One region of the Nocardioides sp. NPDC006273 genome, then DNA from elsewhere that is predicted to be linked to it. Evidence: predicted binding sites of a transcription regulator. Region 1 holds the regulator's gene; the other holds the start of a gene.

Evidence for each region. Region 1 encodes LexA, which represses DNA repair genes until DNA is damaged. Its sites were predicted from a motif close to TCGAACANNTGTTCGA; they were not measured.
Region 2: a site for LexA is predicted at 1,347-1,362, ahead of ABZZ22_RS11585 (SAV_6107 family HEPN domain-containing protein). Genes of this name have one in related genera too.

The regions. Positions count from the first base shown of each region.
Region 1 covers NZ_JBEXSD010000002.1:61,313-65,495, forward strand. The annotation lists gene ABZZ22_RS01360 (MXAN_6640 family putative metalloprotease) at 1-1,217, opposite strand, end outside; gene lexA (transcriptional repressor LexA) at 1,397-2,164, opposite strand; gene ABZZ22_RS01370 (LysM peptidoglycan-binding domain-containing protein) at 2,345-2,722, shown strand; gene ABZZ22_RS01375 (hypothetical protein) at 2,869-3,738, opposite strand; gene nrdR (transcriptional regulator NrdR) at 4,137-4,183, shown strand, end outside.
Region 2 covers NZ_JBEXSD010000021.1:42,543-46,725, forward strand. The annotation lists gene ABZZ22_RS11575 (DUF4126 domain-containing protein) at 1-522, opposite strand, end outside; gene ABZZ22_RS11580 (hypothetical protein) at 670-1,263, shown strand; gene ABZZ22_RS11585 (SAV_6107 family HEPN domain-containing protein) at 1,455-1,895, shown strand; gene ABZZ22_RS11590 (methyltransferase domain-containing protein) at 1,933-2,661, shown strand; gene ABZZ22_RS11595 (hypothetical protein) at 2,642-3,217, shown strand; gene ABZZ22_RS11600 (DUF3040 domain-containing protein) at 3,363-3,734, shown strand; gene ABZZ22_RS11605 (DUF3488 and transglutaminase-like domain-containing protein) at 3,738-4,183, opposite strand, start outside.

The DNA of each region.
Region 1 (4,183 bases):
TGCTTGAGGGTGAACTTGCCGCTGACCGTCTGCCGCTTCGCGGGCAGTGCCTTGCGGCCGTCGTAGACCGGCGCGTAGTAGGCGCGGCCCTCGCTGTAGGTCTTCCTGGGGGCCAGGTTGGCGGCGGCGAAGCGGGCGTACTGCGCCTTGAGGGTGGTGCCGCGAGCGGCGAGCGCCCGGCGGATGGCGAGGGTGGAGTGGGTCGACGGGGCCCGGTTCCAGACGTCGAGGACCACTGCCGGCAGGTCACCGCGCTTCCTGGTGAAACGCTCGGAGAGATAGCGGAAGAAGATCCAGTTGCCGTAGATGCCGAGGTTGGAGACGTTGGAGTTGTCGAGCGGCTTGCGCTGGTCCTCGAGCTGGCCGTAGGCCAGGTATTGCCGGTTGTCGTTGATGCTGTCGTAGACCTCGTCCTCGACCCAGGTCGCGGTGGACTCCATCATCCAGCGGTCCTCGCCGGCGTCGTAGGCGAACTGGACCGCGTGGAAGTACTCATGAGCAGCCGTCACGCGGAGGTTCTCCGTGGGCGTGTTCATGGAGCCGTACTCGCTGGTGGCGTAGTCGTTGTCCAGCACGCAGTAGGCGGTCGCGGCGGTCTTGGAGACCTTCGTCTCGGGCGCGCAGTAGCCGTAGTAGCCCTCGTCGTAGAGGTTCTCCAGGTAGATGTCGACCTTGCCCGGGGTGACCGACTTGTCGGCCGCGGGCTTGCGGTAGCCCGCCTTCACGTAGATGTTGTGGACCTTCGTGACCACGTCGCGGACCTGGTTCGCGTAGGCCACGGACGCCTTGTCGCCACCCTTGCCGGGGGTGTAGTGGACGCAGACCGCGTGGCTGCAGGTCTGGGTGGCTGCGCGGGGGCGGGCGAGCAGCTCGCGCGCCGCCACCTGGTTGGGGCCGTCCAGAGCGTCCTTGGCGTTCCACAGGTCGGCCAGCGCGATCGTCGCGTCGGGTCGGCCGGCGACGTGCCGGCCGGGCACGACCTGCCGGGTGCCACGCACCGACTGGTTGCGCTTGACCTTCTTGGCCGCGGCGAGCGCCTCGCGGGCCGTCTTCTCCGTCACCGGCTGCTCGACGCCGGTCTCACCGCCGGTCATCACCGACCCCGCCGGGGTCGACCCGGTTGCGGGCATGGTGGCCGCGAACGTGGCTACGACCATGCCTGCGATCAGGACGAGGGAGCGTTGTTTGCGGTTGATCCGGCGGGCAATGTTTCGCATGAGATACCAGACGTTCGGGAAGGCAGACCAGGGCAGTCTAAGCGCAGAGGGCCGACCCTACACCGGTGAAACGCCTATCCGGGCCGCGAGACGTGATGGCGACGCCGGGCGCTGCAGGAGACGACGCAGCCGCCGGTCCCGTATGGGCCGGCGGCTGGATCTCACGCAGTATTCAGGTCTCAGAGGCTACGCAGAACAGCCGTCACCTTGCCGAGGATCGTCGCGTGGGTGCCGTCGATCGGCTCGTACGCAGCGTTGTGCGGCAGCAGCCACACCTTGCCGTCCTTGCGGGAGAGCGTCTTGACGGTCGCCTCGCCGTCGATCAGCGCGGCCACGATCTCGCCGTTCTCCGCGGTCGGCTGCTGGCGCACGACCACGAAGTCGCCGTCGCAGATGGCGGCGTCGACCATCGAGTCACCGGAGACCGAGAGCAGGAAGAGGTCGCCGTTGCCGACCAGCTGCTTGGGCAGCGGGAAGACGTCCTCGACGCTCTGCTGGCTCGACGTCTCCTCGGCCAGGATCGGGCCACCGGCCGCGATCCGCCCGACCAGGGGGACCATCGTGGCGTCGGGGTTGGGGTCGACGGCGGCCTCGGAGGCGATCGTCGTCTCGGGCTCCTCGCCGGACATGGCCTTGCGGTGAGCCATCACCTCGGGGAGGAACACCTCGAGGGCGCGGGGTCGCTTCGGGTCCTTGCGGATCAGACCACGCTGCTCCAACGCGCGGAGCTGGTGGGCGACGCTGCTGGTGCTGGTCAGCCCGACCGCGGCGCCGATCTCGCGCATGCTGGGCGGGTAGCCGCGCTGTTCGATGCTGTCGCGCAGGTGCGCGAGGATGCGCTGCTGACGCGGCGTGAGCCCGGTCGCGTCCGGCGGCCCGTCGGGGAGCTCGCGGACGCGGCTCTTCTTCGAACCGCCTGATCCGGTGCCTGTCTTCTGCGTGGTCATGCCATCACATTAGTCCCTCTGGCACCACTACTTCAAACATCTGTTCGATCTCGTTTGTGACGCGTGTCGGCGCTCGAAAATTCTTGGGCGCGCCACTTGCGTTGTTCGAACACGTGATCTAACTTCGAACATGTGCTCGATCGAACACGTGATCGAGAGACTTGTGAACTGGAGGCCGTGATGAGTGCAACCGTCTATGTGCTGCCCGTAGCCGAACCGCCCCGTCCTGTGCGTGAGGAGCGTCGCTCGACGGTGCGGCTCACCCGGCGAGGACGGGTCGTCGTGTTCGCGTTCGCGCTGGTCGTGCTCTTCGGGATCGCGCTGATCGGGGCGAAGGTGGCGTTCGCGGTGGAGAGCGGTGCCGAAAAAAGCTCCGGTTCCGCCGCTCACACGATGGTCGTCGGTGATGGCGACACGCTCTGGGACATCTCCGAGAAGGCCGTCATCGGCACCGACGCTTCGATTCGGGAGATGGAGCGGACGATCAAGGAGCTCAACGGCCTCGAGTCCTCGATGCTCCTGTCCGGGCAGACCCTGATCGTCCCGACCGCGCCGTGAGCTCATCTCGACAGGCTGGATAGGCCACACAGATGTCCGGCTGCTCCTTCGAGACCGGCAGCCGGCAACCGGGGAAAGTGAGAGTGCTGCAGACGATGGGAAGCGTCTGCAGCACTCTCGCTGTTTCGGGGCCCGCTGGGTCAGGGTCAGTGACGCCCGCGGTAGGGGCTGTCCGGCTCGGCCGGCGGCCACTGCTTGTTGCGGATGCCGTGTCGCGGCGGCCATTCGTCGTCCGGTTGGTCGGCCGGGTCCTGGGGAGGCCGCTGGGTGGGCATCGCCTGGGTCGCGGCGGGATCCTGGGTCAGTCGAGCCCGAGAGCCGGTCTGGCCGTAGCCGGTCGGCGCCTGGTAGGAGCCGGACTGGTACTGCGGCGATCCGGCCTGCTGGGCGGGGTAGCCGTCGGTGGTGTATCCCTGCGATCCGTACACCGAGGTGCTCTGTGGTGTCGAGGTCGGCGTCGAGGGGTTGGAGTAGTAGGGCTGCGGGGTCGGCGGGGGAGCGGTCGGCGGCTGGTAGGCCGATGCGCCGTAGGCAGCCCGGCTGCCGGTGCTGCCGTAGCCCTGATCGTCTCCGGGATAGCCGTATGGCGACTGGGAGCTCGTGTCGGTGTAGGCCGAGCGACTCCCGGTGCTGCCGTAGGGCTGCTGCTGGTTCCCGGTGTCGGCGCTGTGTCGGCTGTAGGAGCCGGTGTCCTCGTAGCCGTAGGAGCCGGTGCCGTAGTAGTCCTGCTCCGAGTAGGCCTGGCCCGGGTAGTCCTGCTCCTCCACGTAGGCGTTGGAGTGGTTTCCGGCGTAGTCGTCGGCGGGCGGTGGGGTGGGGGAGCCGGTGAGGGCCCGCCAGGCCTTCCCGGCGAAGGTGAAGGTCAGGAAGAGGCAGGCGACTGCGAAGACCGCCGCGATGGCGAGCTTCACCCAGGCGCCGGAATCGCCTCCCCGTGCGTCGGCCCCGAAACCGACGGCGACCCACACCAGCACTCCCCAGATGATCAGGGAGGCCAGTGTCGCGATCGCAGGCAAGATGAATGGTGGCCGGGGACCGCTTCTGGGGCGCGTGCCTCTCCGCGACCCGACGCGATTTCCTCCGGAGATGTTTGTCACGGGGGTCATTCTTACGCATGCAGCCCAGTTCGGCGCCCCTGAACCGGAATCTTTCGGTGTTTGGCCCGGCGACACGCCGTGCAGGCGGGAAACCCGCCCTGCGCTTGCATCGACTGAGGGGCGGGCGTACGGTTACCACTACATCTAGTAGTTACACGGCTGTAGTTATCCACATCTAGTTCACATGAATAGGTGGATGACTCACAGCGATGAGGGTGTTGTTCCACAGGGGTCCACGCTCGTATCCACAGGTTCCACAGGCTCGGGCCGCCGTTGAGACGGCCTGGATCCACAGGCTTCATGAGAGGGGCTCGACCGTGCACTGTCCGTTCTGCCGACACAGCGACACCAAGGTGCTCGACTC
Region 2 (4,183 bases), on a different contig from region 1:
GAAATACACCAGCACCAGCCCGGCTGCCAGCAGAACTGCGGCGATCCCGGCGGCGGCCAGCGGGTGCTCGGTCGCGAACCAGACCACGCCGAGGACGAGGCCGTCCTCGACCAGGCTGACCACCGAGTTGGAGACTGGCTCCGGGGAGGAGTTGACCGCCAGTCGCTCGCTGGCCTTGACCAGATGCGACATCAGCGCCGAGGTGCCGCCCACGACGCCGCCGACGGCCGCGCTGAGCGAGTCGGCCTCACCGGCGAGCAGGACGCCGATCACGGCGCCGATCGTGGGCCGGATCACCGTGGAGATCGAGTCCCACGTCGAGTCGATGTAGGGCACCTTGTCGGCGACGAACTCGATCGCGAACATCACCCCTGCCGCGGTCAGCACGGGCCAGGTGCCGAGCACGTCGGGGATCTCCTCGGCCCCCGTCGTACGCTGCACGACGCCGAGCACCAGCAGGACGAGGTAGGCGTTGATGCCACTGGCCCACCCGCTGGAGAAGGTCAGCGCTAGAGATTCCATGGGGACATCTTGGCCTACGCCGGCGCGGGTCCAGACTCCGTCCTGTCGGAGAACGGTGCCGTCTTCCCGTATTTACCCTCGTCACACCCCGTACGGCAGAATGGGCTGCTCAACCCAGAGACGACCCCCACGTGGCAAGGAGACCGGATGACCATGACGACACCCGACGAGAACGAAGGTGTGGTCGTGAACGAGGACCCCGAGGCCGCCGTAGAGGTGGCCGCCCTCGCGGCTGAGCCCGTGCCGCGGGAGATGACGTGGGCGATTCGCTTGATCATCGGGCTGGTCGCGTTCAGCGCCGTCGTGGTCGTGGTGATGGTGCTGCGTTCCGACGACCTGGTGCGCGCCTGGGCGGAGGGCAACCCCTCGGCCAAGCGCATCTTGGAGACCGAGGGCCTCGAAGCCCTCATCAACCCGCCCACCGACAACCGGATCAGCGCGCCGGCGTTCATCGCCCCCGCGATCACGCTGTTCGGGGTGATGGCCTGCATGCTGGGCGTACTCGCGGTCTTCCTCCGCAACGGCTTCGAGTGGTCTCGCATCACGATCACCTTCCTGGTGTTCATCTCCGCTGTGGCCAGCGTCGGTGGCATCCTGACCGGACCGCCGGTGATCATCACCGTTCTCACCGCGATCGCGATCGTCATCGCCGCGGCCCTGCTGGTGGTGATGTGGCTGCCGGCGAACACGCGCTACATCCACCCGCCGCACCAGATCCGCGGCATGGTCGTCGAGGACTGAGCGACCCGCAGCACTTCTCGACTCGCCCCGTCTCCGAAACGTCTTGTGACTGTCGGTGGCGGGGTGTAGTTTGATTCTTGTGTTCGAACAAACGTTCGAACAACAGGCTCTGGCGGGTGTCGTCCTCGACCCCCGGCGCCCGCCGGAGCCGTCCACTGCGGGGTCGACCGTGAGCGAGAAGGACGACCCCGATGCATCTGCTGCCGGCGACGACACACAGCTATCTCTTCCGCGCGACCGAGTCGCTCTCGGAGGCCATCGTGGGCGACGACGTGCCGAGCCGGTACGCGATGGCGCACGTCGCCGCCCTCCAGGCCGCCGCCGCGCTGATCGCGGCCCGCACCGACCCTGTCGAGGCCGCGAGCCGCGCCGGTCGTCGCCGCCCGTGGAACGCCTGGGTCCGCCTGAAGAAGGTCGCACCCGAGCTCTCCGAGTGGGCCGACTACTTCGCCGCCGGCGCCGCCAAGCGCGCCGCCGCGGAGGCCGGCTCGATCCGGGCGGTCACGGCGGAGGAGGCCGACGACCAGGTGCGCGACGCCGATCGTTTCCTCGCCGTCGTCGAGGAGTCCCTCGGGCTGATGGCCCACACCTCGGTGGTCAGCCGGCCTCGGCACGACCGCCTCGTGGGCTGATTCAGGTGAGGTGGGCACAGGGCCTACGCTTGGCCTCATGGCAGCTGGCTCCGCATCAACCAGTCGTCGGGCAGGCGCCCGGACCGTCGCCGTCTGGGACGCGCTCGACCCGGTCCTGGCCTCCGGCTCGCTCGACGTCCTCGACATCGGCGGTGGCACCGGCACTTCTGCCGTACGTGTCGCCGGGCTCGGTCACACGGTCACCGTCGTCGACCCCAGTCCCGACGCCCTGGCCGCGCTCGACCGCCGCGCCCGCGAGGCCGGCGTCTCGGTCGACGCGCGCCAAGGTGACCTTGCCGCACTCTCCGACGTCGTCGATCCCGGCGGTGCCGACGTGGTGCTCTGCCACGGCGTTCTCGAGGTCGTCCCCGACCCGGCGGCGGCACTGGCAGGGATCCGCGAGGTGCTCCGTCCCGGCGGCACCCTCAGCCTGCTGGTCGCCCAGCGCACCGCCGCCGTCCTCTCCCGAGCCCTGGCCGGCCACTTCGCGCAGGCCGCCGAGCTCCTCGACGACACCACCCCGCAGGGGCGCTCCGGGCGCCGGTTCTCGCTCGACGAGGTCACCGGGCTGCTCGAGGCCGCTGGTTTCGAGGTCTCGGAGGTTCGTGGCGTACGCGTGTTCATCGATCATGTTCCCGGGGCGCTGCTCGACGCCGATCCTGGTGCGACCAACGCGCTTGTGGATCTGGAGCAGGCGGCTTCTACGCGTCCGGATTACCTGCCGTTGGCTTCGCAGCTGCATCTGCTTGCTTCGCTTCGCGGTTAGCTCGCTCCGCTTCGCATGTGGCTCGCTTCGCTTCGCCGGTTGGCGCCGACGCGGCGCAAAGGTCCCACCTCCGCCAGCGCTCCGGAGGCCACCGGACCTTCCGGACAGATCCACCGGTGCCCAGGAGACCTTCGGCCATGATCTGAGCGACCGTGAGGACATCGTCCGCGAGCTGCTGCGCCTCTCGGCGCGTGTCACCCGGCGGATGCGGCGGGCCGGCACGGTCGGCCGCACCATCGCGTTGACAGTCCGGTTCACCGACTTCAAGACGATCTCCCGCTCCCGCACCCTGCTCGACCCCACCGACGTCACCCAGGAGGTGCAGGCCACGGTCGCCCGCCTCTACGACGAGCTGAACCTCCGCGGCCGGGCGCTACGCCTGGTCGGGGTCCGGGTCGAGCACCTCATCGCGCGCGAGGGGACCGATCGACAGCTCGTGCTCGGCGCGCGGGAACGAGGCTGGTCCGAGGCCGATCGAGCCACGGACCGGGTCGCCGAGCGCTTCGGTTCCAGCCTCGTACGTCGTGCGAGCCTGCTCAGTGACGGCCAGGGTTGACGCGACAGCCGGTTTGCTTGACACAATCACCTCAGGTTGTGCCATGTGGCAGAACGTCGAGGGGCAAGAATTTTCGGGGCTCACTACCGCCTTCAGGGTGGCGAGCCTAGACTTGGAGATGCCCCAACAGGACATGGGAGGTACGGTGCCACTCTCGGAAGAGGAGCTTCGCCTGCTCGAGCAGATGGAGCGCGCGCTCTCGGCGGAGGACCCGAAGTTCGCCTCCGCCCTCCGAGGCACGGCCTTGCGCCGTGCCCAACGTCGGCATGCGGTCATCGCGGGCGTCGTGCTCGCCGGTGGAGTCGCGCTGTTGATGACCGGTGTGATCTCGCGGATGTGGGTCATCGGGGTGGTCGGCTTCCTGGTGATGCTGGCCTCGACCTCCGTGCTGCTCACCGCTCTGCGCGGCGCCGCCACGGTCGAGGAGGACGACGGAGACCATGAGCCCCGCAGCTCTTTCCTCGACCGCGCCAGCGAACGCTGGAAACAGCGTCGCCGCAACAGCGACGACCTCTGAGCCTCAGGAAGAGATCAGTTCCCGCTCGGACCGCGCCGCCGGTCCGGCGGCAGCCGGTGCAGTCGGACGGCGGAAGACCGACGCCGGCCACAGGCGTGCCCGGCGCCGTGCGCGCCTGTCGACGTGCTCGCTGAGCGTGGCCGAGACCAGGCGTACGTCGTCCCCGACCGCGGCTGTGTCACGACGCTCGGCGTAGCGGTTGCGCTCGACGGCGGTGACGATCCGCTGCAGCGCGGCCATCGGCTCGCGGTCTCGCAGGTGAGGGGCGAGCCCGGTGGCCTCCTCCCGCGGTGATCGAGTCCCGGACCAGGGCAGACCCAGGTCGATCGCGGTGTCGCCCAGCTCGGCCCAGCAGGCCTCCGCGTCACCGGCGAGCCGAGCCTTACGACGCCGGCGCCGGATCACGGCCGGGGCCGCGAGCGCGATCGCGCCGATCAGCGCCGCGATCC